Regions from separate parts of the Obesumbacterium proteus genome, predicted to be linked through region 1. Evidence: predicted binding sites of a transcription regulator. Region 1 holds the regulator's gene; each other region holds the start of a gene.
What was found. The regulator PurR, encoded in region 1, represses purine synthesis genes. The targets are predictions, from matches to a motif close to CANGCAAACGTTTGCNTG.

Region 1 (3,765 bases):
CGGTGACAAACCACTGCTGACCGTGGACGTTTGGGAACACGCCTACTACATCGACTATCGCAATGCGCGTCCTAAGTATCTGGAGAACTTCTGGGCTCTGGTAAACTGGGAATTCGTGGCGAAAAACCTGGCATAAGTTTGCTGAGTGACGTACATGAAAAAGGCGGTCAATTGACCGCCTTTTGTTTTAGCCATGTTAACGGCTATCGATAGAAAACTTAGCGATAAATCAATGTAGCGCAGCAACAAAACTAAAGATAACAATCACAGCCAGTGCTGCGACCGTTGTCATTAGAGAATATTTCAGATCGGTTTCCATTTCTTCTTCTCCCGCATTTCGTTATCAGATCAATTTTGATTATACATAAACACTTGCAGAAAGTGTGTGAAATCATTTTCACATACCTTAAATGGGATCGCACGCAGTAAAACTTTCGATTATTCTTTCTGTTAACACACAATTTTGACTTCCCCTTTTGCATTTTATAGGCCAAAATTTACGGTTTACTGCTACGTATCAGCTTTCATAACGTAAAAGAATAGGCTGGCGCTTGATATATCCGCATATTCCTCTCTTTGATGCGATTGTAATCAGTGTATTTTGATGTACGTAAGCAAACGATTAACACAATAGCTATGTCATAGTTACATTAGCTTAGGAGTCATCTGTTTCATGGCAACGATTAAAGATGTGGCAAAACGCGCGGGCGTTTCAACCACGACAGTGTCTCACGTTATTAATAAGACGCGTTTTGTCGCAGAAGAGACCAAGACCGCTGTTTGGGAAGCGATTAAAGAATTGCACTACTCCCCCAGCGCCGTCGCCCGTAGCCTGAAAGTTAACCACACCAAATCGATCGGCTTGCTGGCGACGTCCAGCGAGGCGCCCTATTTTGCTGAGGTGATTGAGGCCGTTGAAAACGCCTGTTACAGCCAAGGCTATACGCTCATTCTATGTAACTCTCACAATAATCCTGAAAAGCAAAAAGCTTATTTAGCGATGCTGGCGCAAAAACGCGTCGATGGATTGTTAGTGATGTGTTCTGAATACCCAGAGAACCTGCTGCAAACCCTTGAGGACTACCGCAATATTCCAATGGTAGTGATGGACTGGGGAACGCAACGCAGTGATTTTACGGATGCCATTCAGGATAATGCGTTCGAAGGTGGCTATTTAGCTGGTCGCTATTTAATTGAACGTGGACATCGTGATATTGGCGCGATTACCGGTCAGCTTTCTCGTAACACCGGCGGCGGTCGCCTACGTGGCTTCCTGAAAGCCCTGCAAGAAGCCAATATTCCTGCCCGCGATGAGTGGATGGTAGAAGGCGATTTCGAACCAGAATCCGGTTACAAAGCGATGCATCAGATCCTGTCGCAAAAAAATCGCCCAACCGCAGTGTTTGTGGGCGGCGACATCATGGCGATGGGCGCAATTTGCGCCGCCGATGAGATGGGCTTGCGCGTACCGCAGGATATATCGGTGATCGGTTATGATAACGTGCGCAACGCTCGCTACTTCTCGCCAGCGTTGACCACCATCCACCAGCCGAAAGAGCGTTTGGGCTCAATGGCCTTTGACATGCTCCTAGACCGTATCGTGAGCAAGCGTGAAGATTCCCAAACGATTGAAGTGCATCCAAAACTCGTGGAACGTCGCTCCGTTGCCGATGGCCCATATCTGGATTATCGCCGCTAAGTGATGAAGAACAGCCCTTATCTTTTAGCGCTGTTCCCCGTTGTGCTGTTCTTAGCAGGAGCGTTGCCAATATTGGCGGCGCTCTTGGCGCTGACTCAGCCACTGTCTGACATTTCCACGCTCAATACATTCACCCAGCCGTGGGCGCTTTTATTCCAATGGCCGGGGTTAGTGCGCTCGGTTGGCCTAAGCTTATGGAGCGCAATTGCCGCAACGTTAATATCACTTTGGTTGGCATTAGCGCTTTGCGGACAGGTTATACAGCGCGCCAGCGGCACTGCTCGGGCTATTTCAAGCGCGATTTTGGCCATGCCGCATATTGCGCTGGCAACCGGCCTCATACTGCTGTTATCCCCTTCAGGCTGGCTGCTCAGGATTATATCCCCAGCACTGACGAGTTTTGTGCGCCCGCCAGATTGGACGATCGTCAATGACCCTTATGCCCTGTCCTTAATTCTTTTACTGGTGATCAAAGAGACGCCTTTTTTATTTTTGATGGCGTTTAATATCGCGGGCCGAATCGATGTCGTCCGCCAAATACAGGCGGGTAACGCATTGGGTTACCACAGTGAGAAAGTCTGGTGGTCGCTGTTAGTCCCGCAAATACTGGTGGCTCTGCGTCTACCGCTGTTTTGCGTACTTGCCTTTGGCCTATCCGCCGTGGATATTGCCATTCTATTGGGACCCCAGCAGCCAACCACCTTGGCGTTGTTAGTTTGGCAATGGATCAGTGAACCATCCATGCGGCATCAATCTCTCGCTGCCGCTGGCACGCTGCTGCTTATTGTTATCACGTTAGTTTGCTTTGTTGCATGGCGTTGTGTTGAAAAAATCTGGCTGAAATATTGCCGCAACGCTTATGGACGAAGACGTAATACGTGGCGTATACCCCTTACCCCGCTCTGGGTGATTGGCATTCTATTAACGCTAGGCGCGTATACGGTACTCTTCGTTTGGTCGGTTGCGTGGCGTTGGCCTTTCTCATCTTCTTTTCCGCTACAGTGGACCTATGATTATTGGCTTACCAGCATTCATCAGCTTAGTGCGCCGATTATAAATAGTCTGCTGATTGCCTGTATGGCAAACCTATTGAGCTTAGTGCTGTGCGTTGGGTTTTTAGAATGGCAGTTTTATACGCGTAGAAATACAAATTTATGGCTTCTGCTCGCCCCTCTGTTGATTCCACAAATCAGCCTGATTTTCGGCTTGCAGCACATGGCCGCTTGGTTGGATGTGATTGGTCTGCTGCCCAGCGTGATCTTTGCCCATATGGTGTTTGTCGTTCCGTACTATTTTCTTAGCCTCAGCGGCGCGTGGCAGACTTTCGATTCGCGGCTGATCTACACCGCACAATCTCTTGGGAAGTCGCCCTGGGCGTGTTTCTGGCGTATTAAGATCCGTTTGTTGAATAAACCACTGGCGCTTTCCGTAGCGCTAGGTTTTGCGGTTAGCATGGGATTATATTTACCCACGCTAGGCTTGGGCGCTGGGCGCTTCCCCACGCTAGCAACGGAAACCGTTGCCTATGCATCCGGTATCGATCGCCGCATGGCTGCCGTTGCCGCTTTGTGGCAAACGTTCATTCCGCTTTTGGTTTACGGTATCGCGCTATTTCTGCCATTCATACTGACAAGGAACAAAAAACTGTGACGGTTTTAGCGTTTGAGCAATTTCAAGTTTTGCTGCATGGCACGCCGCTAACTTCAGCGTTGAATACCCGCGTCGAAGGCGGCCAAATACTGACGCTGATGGGGCCAAGCGGCTGCGGGAAATCGAGCTTATTGCTGGCGATGGCGGGACATGCTCATGCTCCTCTATCAACGCAGGGAAAAGTACTGATTGATAATCACGAGGTGACTGAACTTCCGGCTTATCAGCGAAAAATCGGGCTGTTATTCCAAGATGATTTATTGTTTCCCCACCTAAACGTTACACAAAACCTGCTTTTCGCCTTACCTGAAAACATCGGCAAAGAAAAACAGCATCAGCTGGTCACGCAGGCGTTGGGGAAAATTGACATGGCTGAGTTTTCGTCTCGTTATCCTGATGAATTATCTGGCGGTCAG
Region 2 (3,765 bases), 1.3 Mb from region 1:
CTGCAAGGCTCTGCTAGCCGCGTGCCGCAGGCCGGTGAGGATTTAGAACTCAAGTTAGGTGAAAACTGGCGACGCACCGGAACGGTATTAGCCGCCGTTCAGCTTAACGACGGAAGTCTAAACGTTCAGGTCGTGCTCAATAACGATTTAGAAGCCGACAGCGTTCTGCGCGTTCGTGACGATGAAGGCAGCATGCTGACGATTCAACCACTGCCATATTCGTTGGTGGAAGGGTAATTCATTCAGCTTCTCTGAATACCCCCTCCCAACCTCCCCCTTCGCAGGGGGAGGAGCCTACCGAGTACGGGATTAATACCGAGAACCATTCAGCCCCCTCCCCTGCGAAGGGGAGGGCTGGGGTGGGGTCAGACGTATGACTAAAATATTCACCCGCGCGCGTATTTGGCCGCATCCAAAAACAGCTCATGATCGGGGCGAATGCCGGTATACAACACAAACTGCTCAACCGCTTGAATAGCAAAAACTTCAGCGCCACTAATCACCGTTTTCCCCTGAGACTTGGCATAACGAATCATCGGCGTTTCTGATGGCAAAGCAACAACATCAAAAATAACCTTCGCACGGTCGATCTCATCTTCGCTAAAGGCCAACGTGTCAGCGTCGGCTCCGCCACTCATGCCGATAGGCGTTGCGTTGATTAACACATCGGCTTCCACGCCCTGCATATCCGGCCGCCACTCATAGCCATACAGTGAAGCCAGCTGCTGTCCGGTTTTTTCATTCTTGGCCACAATATAGCCCTGTTTAAAACCAGCGTCTTTTAACGCACAGGCCACGGCCTTCGCCATTCCACCGCTGCCACGCAGGGCAAACACGTGTTCAGGAGAAACGGCATACTGCGCCAACAGCTGGGCAATCGCTAAGTAGTCGGTGTTATACGCTTTCAGGTAGCCATCGGTATTCACAATGGTGTTAACGGAATCAATGGCTTTAGCTGATGCATCCATCTCATCCACCAGCGGGATAACATCCTCTTTAAACGGCATTGAGATTGCGCAACCCCGGATCCCCAATGCACGTACACCACCAATTGCCGCTTTGATATCTTTGGTCGTAAAGGCTTTGTAGAGATAGTCCAGATCGAGCGCATCATAAAGATAATTATGAAAACGTGTGCCGAAGTTGCTCGGGCGCGCCGCCAGCGACATGCATACCTGAGTATCTTTATTGAGATGTTTAGTCATAGAACCTCTTCGCCAAAAAATGAATCCAGAAAAGCCGCAGAGTGACACCTGCCTTTGCCACTATCATGGACTAAAACAAACAGGGTGAAAATGGCTGAGTTTGTTGTTAACAGTTCCTCTTTTAACCCACGCTCTGGCTGAGCCAAAATGCAAAAAAGGAGCCATTAGGCTCCTTTTGTATAGGCATCAACTTGGTGAAACTTAGAAGTTGTAACCCGCAACCAGGTAGTAACCCCAGCCGGTAGATTTCACGTCAAAGTTACCTTTGCCGAAGTTCAGCTCAGTACCATCCTGCCATTGTCCACCGTTATGGAAATAACGTGCAACGAAGGAGTAGTGCCAGTGATCGTAGTTCAGTGCCAAAATGTGGCTAGATGCGATGGAGTTGCTGCTACGAATACGCTGACCATTCAGTTCGCTGTGGCCAGAGTCTTTACCTAAGTCAGAACCCCAATCGAAGTTGGTGAAGCCGATGTAGCTCAGCTTGCCACCCAATACTTCGGTGATTGGCACGAAGTATTTAACTTTGAAACGGTAGCCGTCCCATTCGTTTTCGTTGGCCGCATTGTAGTTCTGCCACTGGTATTTGGCATACACGTTCATCGACAGGCTCATTGGCAAGCCGGTATCAATGTCGGTACCCAGACCCATGTACCAAGTGCTCTGACGGTTATCGCTGTTACGACCCATATCGTAGATATAGTTATTCGCGAAGTACCATTCTTTGAACGGACCGAAGCTCAGATCGGTGCCGGTCAGCTTATCAATAGAGAAGCGCGGTTCAATTTCCATGAACAGCGGGGAACCGTGGTTCCAGATACCGCGAGAGGTGCTGTCACCGCCGAAGAACATTGGCGCATCCACGTAGCCGTAGAAGTCGAACCAATCTTTCTTAGCAAAAGCTTCGTACTCAAGGTAAGTATCGTCTCTCAGCTGTGGTCCAAAGCGCGTATGGGCGCTGCCCACCACGTTAACGCTTTGATGCCACCAGTCAGAAAGATATTCGCTGTTGTTGTCTGCTGCTACAGCGGTAACGCTGCTTGAAAGTGCAAGCACGGTGCCTGCAGCTAAAATTATTTTTTTCATAATATTGCTACTTACCTTAAGCAAAATTCCCTGCCAGGGAAAAGACCCATGTAAACATCACCACAAATAGCCATCAATTGATCAACAACCCACCTTTCTGGCCGTGCGTATTATAGAAATTATTGCTCACAAAAATCTGTGATCTCTGAATACATTCTTAAATACGTAATCGATTGCGTTCACGTTTGCGATGAAAAAATTCGGAGGGATTCTACAATCTTTGCTGCAATAATCAAATTTAAAACCCGACTATTGATATAGAAATTGCCCTGAAAGGCTTATTCCATAAGGCATTCGCCGATAAACGGCCTCGTTTTTTTGTGTCTGGATGAAAAGTTGCGCAACTTACAAAAGGAAAAAATTGACGAAACTTTGCCGTTGTTACAATGTCGCAGGCCAATAAATGTTTGAATGCTAATAAATCAATCGCTATTTTGTGAAAATCATGACAAGCGCTTTGATGACCTATTTTTCCTAAAGTATTCCAAAAGCCAATCCATTCGCTCTAAAGCCATATAATTATCTGATAAACAAAAATAAAGTCATTCGCATCGTAATTAGCGCAAATATATTTGGGCTTACACGTGTACACTGGAATAATTCTCAGCTAACCTAGCTCTAGTTTTAAGCAACAGCATGATTTCCATTGTTCAACAGAGGTAGTGCCGCACTATGGCAAAGGCAAACATTGTTCAGCAGGGATATTCACTGGCAGAGGAAGTTGCCAACAGCATCAGCCACGGAATTGGTTTCATTCTGGGGATCGTCGGCCTGGTTCTATTGTTGGTTCAAGCCATTGGCACCGGTGCCGATGCCACTGCAATCGCTAGCTATAGCCTTTACGGCGGCAGCATGATTTTGCTGTTTCTTGCATCCACGCTCTATCACGCCATTTCACATCAGAACATCAAACGTTGGCTGAAGGTGTTTGACCACTGCGCCATCTATTTATTGATCGCCGGTACCTACACCCCATTCCTACTGGTTGGATTAGATTCCACCTTAGCCAAATGGTTGATGGGGGTTATCTGGGGTATTGCGCTGTTTGGTATTTTGTTCAAACTCGCGTTTGCCCATCGCTTTGAAGTACTTTCACTTATCACCTACCTCACGATGGGATGGCTGTCATTAATTGTTATCTATCAGTTGGCAACCAAGCTGGCATGGGGGGGCGTAACGCTACTGGCCGTAGGCGGTATTGTTTATACGCTAGGGGTTATTTTCTACGTCAGTAAACGAATTCCATACAACCACGCGATCTGGCATGCGTTTGTGCTGGGCGGATGCGCCTGTCATTTTTTTGCGATTTATTTGTATGTGTAGATCGAAGGGGAGGGTTTTGTTCGCCTATATCTATGCGGTCCTAGTGAAAGGTTTCGTTCGCCTATCAATAACAGCTATCACATATTGCTAGAGTCGAAGGCGACCGATGAGGGGCGCCAGCGCGCGCCCCTTCAATCCTCGCGCTTTTATC
Region 3 (3,765 bases), 2.2 Mb from region 1:
TGCGCAGGCACTTATCGAGCGCTGGTTGCCTGAGCGCAGCCGATATACCAACGCATAATCTCGAGTAAAGCCCCCTCCCAGCCTCCCCATTCTCACGGAGAGTCACCAAACGGTTCCCTCCCCTGCGAAGGGGAGGGTTGGGTTGGGATCAGATCGCGATAACCGAAAACTACCCCATCACCGCAGGAAATACCGGCAGCATCAGGTATAGCTTGATCACAATCGCATTAACGATATCGATAAAGAACGCACCGACCATAGGTACTACGAGGAAAGCCAAATGCGACGGACCAAAACGATCGGTAATGGCCTGCATGTTAGCAATCGCCGTTGGCGTTGCGCCTAAGCCAAAACCACAATGGCCTGCGGCGAGCACCGCTGCATCGTAGTTTTTGCCCATAATTCGGTAGGTAACAAAAATAGCGTACAGCGCCATCACCAAGGTTTGAACCAGCAAAATGGCCAACATAGGCAACGCCAGAGAAGCAAGCTCCCACAGTTTCAGGCTCATCAACGCCATCGCCAAGAACAGCGACAAACTCACGTTCCCGAGAACCGATACCGCACGCTCAAACACCCGATAGAAACCGACCGCATGCATCGTATTGCTCAGTACAACCCCCACGAACAACACGCAGACAAACGTTGGCAGCTCGAATGTTGTCCCGCGTAGGAAATCAGCGATGACATGACCTACGGTTAAACAGATCGCAATCAAAGCCAGCGTTTCAATTAACACCAGCGACGTGATCATTCGGCCGCTATAGGGTTTTTCAAACGCGGTGGGGACTTCAGTGTCGTCCGGCGTTCCGTTGGGCGTAGACGAATGCTTCACCAAGTAACGAGCCACTGGCCCGCCAATCAACCCACCGAGCACCAAGCCAAAAGTGGCACATGCCATGGCCACTTCGGTGGCATTTTCAAATCCGTAGCGTTCGCTGAAAACTTTACTCCACGCCGCGCCCGTACCGTGTCCACCAGACAACGTAATGGAGCCCGCTAATAGCCCCATCAGAGGATCAAGCCCCAGCATTTTCGCCATCCCAATACCAATGGCGTTTTGTACCAGCAGTAATCCCACAACCACAAAAACAAAAATGCTTAACGCTTTACCGCCTTTTTTTAAACTCGCTAAGTTTGCGTTAAGGCCGATGGTGGCAAAAAAGGCGAGCATCAGCGGATCTTTGAGGGACATATCAAAACTGACCTCAAAGCCAGTGGTTTGCTTAAGCAACAGGAAACCGAGCGCCACCAGCAAACCGCCAGCAACGGGTTCAGGAATAGTGTATTTCGTGAGGAAAGGGATTTTTTGTACCATTTGGCGCCCGAGCAGAAGCACCAAGGTCGCCGCGACTAGCGTACCGTATACGTCCAGATGAATCATCTTATTACTCCATGTAATAATTGTATTTATTTCAAATAATTATAATTTTCTCTCTGTTATCTAAAAATGATAAACGCTTAATTAGAAAGCAAAACCTAACTCTTGGGCAAGTTTCTTTAGCAAAAAATGCGATCCCAAAGTCTCATCCTTTTTAGGTAAATTTATGCGCAACCGATTGCTTTTGTGACGACTATCATTAAAATGCGTGCATTGTTGCTTCTGGAATATGGATTATGACCACGCCATCCACTGAGTTCGACCAAGTTCACTCTTCAACCGCGAAGCCTAGTGCGACCGCGCCGACCAAAAGTGAGCTGATATATCGTCTCGAAGACCGTCCACCTCTCCCGCAAACCCTTTTCGCTGCCTGCCAACATTTGCTCGCCATGTTCGTGGCGGTGATTACGCCCGCGCTACTGATTTGCAAGGCGTTAGGTCTTCCGGCACAGGACACGCAACACATTATCAGCATGTCGCTATTTGCCTCAGGGCTAGCGTCTATCTTGCAGATTAAAACCTGGGGCCCTGTTGGCTCGGGTTTGCTGTCGATTCAGGGAACGAGCTTTAACTTTGTTAGCCCTCTGATTATGGGCGGAATGGCGTTGAAAAACGGCGGTGCCGATATTCCAACGATGATGGCGACGCTGTTTGGAACGCTAATGCTGGCTTCCTGCACCGAGATTATCCTGTCGCGTTTCTTGCACCTAGCACGCCGAATTATTACGCCATTGGTCTCTGGCGTGGTGGTCATGATCATCGGTCTATCGCTGATTCAAGTCGGCTTGGTTTCTATCGGCGGTGGCTACAGCGCCATGAACGATCATACCTTTGGCGCACCGGGTAATTTAATGCTGGCCGGTTCCGTTCTGGTAGTCATCATTTTGCTTAACCGTCAGCGTAATCCGTATTTGCGCGTTTCTTCGTTGGTGATCGCCATGGCCGTTGGTTACGCGCTGGCATGGGCGATGGGTATGCTGCCAGACACCAGCAATATGGAGAAAACCACCTCGCTGCTAATGGTGCCAACGCCGCTCTATTATGGTTTGGGCATTGACTGGAACCTGCTGATCCCGCTGATGCTGGTCTTTATGGTGACGTCTTTAGAGACTATCGGCGATATTACGGCGACCTCAGACGTATCCGAGCAGCCCGTTTCTGGCCCGCTCTACATGAAGCGACTGAAAGGCGGCGTTCTCGCCAACGGACTTAACTCGATGCTGTCGGCGGTGTTTAATACCTTCCCTAACTCCTGCTTTGGCCAGAATAACGGCGTTATCCAGTTAACCGGTGTTGCAAGCCGCTATGTGGGCTTTGTGGTCGCCCTCATGCTGATTGTGTTAGGCCTGTTCCCTGCGGTGGCGGGTTTTGTACAGCACATCCCTGAGCCCGTTCTAGGCGGCGCCACCATCGTGATGTTCGGCACTATCGCGGCATCTGGCGTTCGTATTGTCTCGCGTGAGCCATTAAACCGCCGCGCCATTATGATTATGGCGCTCTCCTTAGCCGTTGGTTTAGGGGTTTCTCAGCAGCCGTTGATTTTACAATTCGCGCCGGATTGGATGAAAACCCTGCTGTCCTCAGGCATTGCGGCTGGCGGTATTACTGCCATAGTCTTAAATCTGGTTTTCCCACACGAAGATTAATACCGCATAAATGGCTAAAAAAGGTCGGATGTTTCTGCATTCGGCCTTTTTTATTGGTGTTTACATTTCATCCCTTGAGCCAGCCTACTTAATACGGCATAAACTAAAGCACCTTTGGCCTGAAGGACTAATGCCGTGAAATTTATTGGAAAACTACTCTTAATCCTGCTCGCGATTATCATCGCACTGGTTATTGTGGCTTATGTGATTGCACAGACCACGTGGGGCGCGCGCCACATCAGCACTTGGGTGAATGAAAATACCCCATATCGATTGTCGCTTGGAAAAATACACCACGACATTCGCGACCCTGCTGAAATGACATTACATGATGTCACGCTCGCTAACGCCGGCCAGCCTCCTTTTCTACGCGCTGAAAAAATCAGTTTATCGCTCAGCGTGCGCCAGCTAACCGAACCCAAAGACTTCGATAGCATCACGCTCGAAAATGGATCGCTAACGCTGTCAGCCACGGCTCAAACCGCACTGCCAATTCAGGCCCAAAGCCTGCGCATGCTCAATATGCAGGTGCAACAAAATGAGCCTCAGCAAAAACTTAACGCGTCACAGGTCAACGGCTATGTTTCACCGTGGCAGCCCATTTCAGGGCAAATTTTTGGCAAAAACAACCAATTTCAGTTCAGCGCAGGCAAACTAACGCTAAATGATATTCCTGCACAGAACGTACTGATCCAAGGCAATGATAAGCAGGGGCTACTCACAATAACCAACGCTGGG
Region 4 (3,765 bases), 470 kb from region 1:
AGCGGGTGGCGTTGGATATTACCCGCGCAGTAATTTCGTACATATTGACACCGGCCCCGTTAGAAATTGGTAATAGCGCTTTAAGACGGTATTATTGGGTAGTCAAAGAGATCCTGAACGTCGGCCTTTGCCGGCGTTTTTTATATTGGGGCAAACATGAAATATAAAATCATTCCCGTCACCGCATTCCAACAGAATTGTACTGTTTTATGGTGTGAGGACACGCTTCAGGCCGCGATCGTCGATCCGGGCGGCGAAGCAGCAAAAATTCAGCGTGAAGTTGAAGCGCTGGGTTTAACGGTGACTCAAATTCTGCTGACCCACGGGCATTTAGACCACGTGGGAGCTGCTGGCAACTTAGCGAAAAGCTTAAATGTGCCGATCTATGGCCCTCAGGAAGAAGATCAGTTTTGGCTGGAAGGGCTGCCTGCTCAGAGCAAAATGTTTGGCCTCAGTGATTGCGACCCCTTAGAGCCTACCCGTTGGCTAAACGACGGCGATACTTTGCAGGTGGGTAATGAGACGTTGCAGGTTTTCCATTGCCCGGGTCATACACCAGGCCATGTGATTTTCTTTAATGAGAAATCACGCTTGGCGCAGGTTGGCGATGTGTTATTCAGCGGCGGTGTCGGGCGTAGCGATTTTCCCCGTGGCGACCATCAGGCATTGATTAACTCAATTAAAACTAAACTGTGGCCACTGGGCAATGATGTTGCGTTTATTCCAGGTCACGGCCCAATGTCGACCTTTGGTCAGGAGCGCCAGACTAACCCATTTGTTCGCGATGAGCCTGCGGTTTGGTAACGTTGTTGAGAATGCTATTTACAGTATAAAAAAGGAGCCTTTCGGCTCCTTTTATCGTTTCAATATGCGTGCTATTTCAATACGGCGACGATGGCTTCACACAGCGGTGCCATATTGTCAGGCGTCATTCCGGCTACGTTGACGCGGCCAGAATTCACGGCATAAACGCCGAATTCATCGCGCAGGCGGATCACCTGATCTTTAGTGAGCCCACTGAATGAGAACATGCCGTTCTGCTTGATGATGAAGCTGAAGTCTTGCTCAGCGCCTTTTTCCTGCAGTGTGTTAACGAACAACTGACGCATACGTTGAATGCGTTGACGCATATCAGTGAGTTCTTGTTCCCAAATAGTACGCAGGGCTTCATTACCCAGAATAGTAGCTACCACAGAACCACCGTGCGCTGGTGGGTTGGAGTAGTTAGCGCGGATAGTCGCTTTAATCTGGCTGAATGCTTTATCGGCGGTTTCACTGTCAGCGGCAACTAATGTGCAAGCACCAACGCGTTCGTTGTAAAGACCGAAGTTTTTGGAATATGAACTCGCAACCAGCAATTCATCATGCTTAGCCGCAAAAATACGCAGGCCTTGAGCATCTTCTTCTAAACCGTTGGCAAAACCTTGGTAAGCGAAGTCAAACAGCGGCAACCAGCCTTTAGCAACAGACATTTCAGCCAGTGCTTCCCATTGTTCTGGCGTAGGGTCAATACCGGTTGGATTATGGCAGCAACCGTGGAATAGAACCACATCACCGGCTTCTGCTTGCTCTAAGCTGCTCTGGAGGGCTGCAAAGTCTAACTGATGATTTGCCGCGTCGTAGTAATCATATTCGCGTACTTCCAGCCCTGCGGCGTTAAATACGCTTTTATGGTTAGGCCAGCTAGGGTTGCTCACCCATACGCGCTTTGCTGGGGTTTTATTGGCAATAAAATCAGCGGCCACACGCAGAGCACCAGTCCCACCTGGGGTTTGAGCTGCATGAGCCCGTTTGTCCTGAATGATTGGGCTTTCTTTACCAAACAGTAATTCCAGCGTGCAGGTCGCGAAAGCAGGAATACCATCGATGCTCAGATAGTTTTTCGTGGTTTCGTTTTCCAGCAGATACTGCTCAGCTTTTTTAACGCTGGTCAGAACCGGTGTTTTACCTGTTTCATCTTTATAGACGCCAATACCTAAGTTGATTTTGTTGGTACGGGCATCGGCACGGAATAAATCGGCAAGACCTAAAATCGGATCCGCTGGTGCGGCTGGGATATTTTCAAACATGTAAGAGCTTCCATGTGTGGGATTGAGCCAGAGAACCATCAGGTTACCGCTACGCCGCGAGCTTGCCAACCGTTTGCCACAAAAAGAATACAAAGTTGTTACCTGAATGCTTCAATGCCGATAAAAGCACCAAAAATAAGAAGAAAACAAGAAAATCAGGTAGGAAATAGGGCGATAGAACACGGACTAAAAGAAGGGGATAAATCATCAGCGATACGTGGCACTAAATCCTAGACAACAAAAAGCAGAGCCGAAGCTCTGCCTTTGATCCTATTCTGCTACAACCGCAAGGTTGCCGTCAGATTAGAACTGGTATACCAGACCAACTGCTACGATATCGTCAGTGCCGATGCCGTTAGCTTTGGTGAATTCGTTGTCATCCAGCAGGTTGATTTTGTAATCAACATAGGTAGACATGTTTTTGTTGAAGTAGTAAGTCGCGCCGACATCAACATATTTAACCAGATCTTTGTCACCAGACAGATTGGTGTTCAGGTCTTTACCTTTTGACTGCAGGTAAGATACGGATGGACGCAGACCGAAGTCGAACTGGTACTGTGCAACAACTTCGAAGTTCTGAGTTTTGTTTGCAATACCGTCATCACCGTATGGAGTCATGTTGCGAGTTTCTGCATACATAGCTGCCAGGTATACGTTGTTAGCGTCGTATTTCAGACCAGCGGTCCATGCGTCAGCTTTATCGCCACCAGCAACGTTACCGTTAGCTACGCGACCACGAGTAACTTGCTCGTTGGTACGGTCAGAAGATGCGTATGCTGCACCAGCGCTGATACCCATGCCGAAGTCATAAGTCGTTGACAGACCCCAACCGTCGCCATTCTGGCTCTGGAATGCACGAGAGTTGTTAGACAGTTTGCTACCGTCCCACTCGCCAGTTGCTTCGTTGAAGTTATTACCGTCGTTTTTACCCTGATACTGAACAGCGAAGTTCCAGCCATCAACCAGACCGAAGAAGTTGTTGTTACGGTAGGTAGCAACACCGTTAGCACGGCCAGTCATGTAGTTGTCAGTGATGGTGTAAGTATCACCACCGAATTCTGGCAGCATATCGGTCCATGCTTCAACGTCGTACAGTACGCCGTAGTTACGACCGTAGTCGATAGAACCTGCATCACCGAATTTCAGACCAGCAAAGCCCAGACGGGTTGCGTTTTTAGAAGAACCGTTGCCTTCGGTGTTGTTTACTTTGATGTTGTATTCCCACTGACCGTAACCAGCCAGTTGGTCAGAGATCTGAGTTTCGCCTTTGAAGCCGAAACGAGCGTAAGACTGGTCGCCGTCTGCAGATTTATCATCAGAGAAGTAGTGCAGACCGTCAACTTTACCGTACAGATCCAGCTTGTTACCGTCTTTGTTATAGATTTCAGCTGCGTTTGCTGCACCGGCTGCTAACAGCGCTGGGATCACTACTGCAAGAATATTGCGTTTCATCATTGTTACCCTCTAAAGGAGTTATTTTTTTTTGACACCTGCCACTGCCTAATTTAATTCTGCGCGGAACTATTTCATCACTTACGGAACTAAAAGAGAAAGTATGGTGTCTTCCTGTGTCTGCATCGCAGTGTTCCATTCACTAGAGCGATAATCTACATCGAAAATGATACAAAACTATAATTCGAGTAACAGAACGCAATAATGTGTTTCAAAATGTAAAATTTTGGGAACTTTGTGACAG

Region 2: the regulator PurR is predicted to act here: its motif matches at 2,454-2,471, upstream of DSM2777_RS21750 (nucleoside-specific channel-forming protein Tsx).
Region 3: the regulator PurR is predicted to act here: its motif matches at 1,549-1,566, upstream of DSM2777_RS02855 (nucleobase:cation symporter-2 family protein).
Region 4: the regulator PurR is predicted to act here: its motif matches at 2,132-2,149, upstream of DSM2777_RS13660 (amino acid aminotransferase).

The regions. Positions count from the first base shown of each region.
Region 1 covers NZ_CP014608.1:3,360,070-3,363,834, reverse strand. Annotated here, with positions in the region: gene sodB (superoxide dismutase [Fe]) at 1-136, shown strand, start outside; gene cydH (cytochrome bd-I oxidase subunit CydH) at 230-319, opposite strand; gene purR (HTH-type transcriptional repressor PurR) at 674-1,699, shown strand; gene DSM2777_RS16015 (ABC transporter permease) at 1,703-3,349, shown strand; gene DSM2777_RS16010 (ATP-binding cassette domain-containing protein) at 3,346-3,765, shown strand, end outside.
Region 2 covers NZ_CP014608.1:4,648,195-4,651,959, forward strand. Annotated here, with positions in the region: gene ygfZ (tRNA-modifying protein YgfZ) at 1-237, shown strand, start outside; gene DSM2777_RS21745 (shikimate 5-dehydrogenase) at 387-1,205, opposite strand; gene DSM2777_RS21750 (nucleoside-specific channel-forming protein Tsx) at 1,407-2,291, opposite strand; gene trhA (PAQR family membrane homeostasis protein TrhA) at 2,964-3,614, shown strand.
Region 3 covers NZ_CP014608.1:585,956-589,720, reverse strand. Annotated here, with positions in the region: gene recG (ATP-dependent DNA helicase RecG) at 1-58, shown strand, start outside; gene gltS (sodium/glutamate symporter) at 170-1,384, opposite strand; gene DSM2777_RS02855 (nucleobase:cation symporter-2 family protein) at 1,618-3,027, shown strand; gene DSM2777_RS02850 (AsmA family protein) at 3,163-3,765, shown strand, end outside.
Region 4 covers NZ_CP014608.1:2,891,365-2,895,129, forward strand. Annotated here, with positions in the region: gene DSM2777_RS13650 (peptidoglycan L,D-endopeptidase MepK) at 1-73, shown strand, start outside; gene DSM2777_RS13655 (MBL fold metallo-hydrolase) at 157-804, shown strand; gene DSM2777_RS13660 (amino acid aminotransferase) at 876-2,069, opposite strand; gene ompC (porin OmpC) at 2,373-3,524, opposite strand.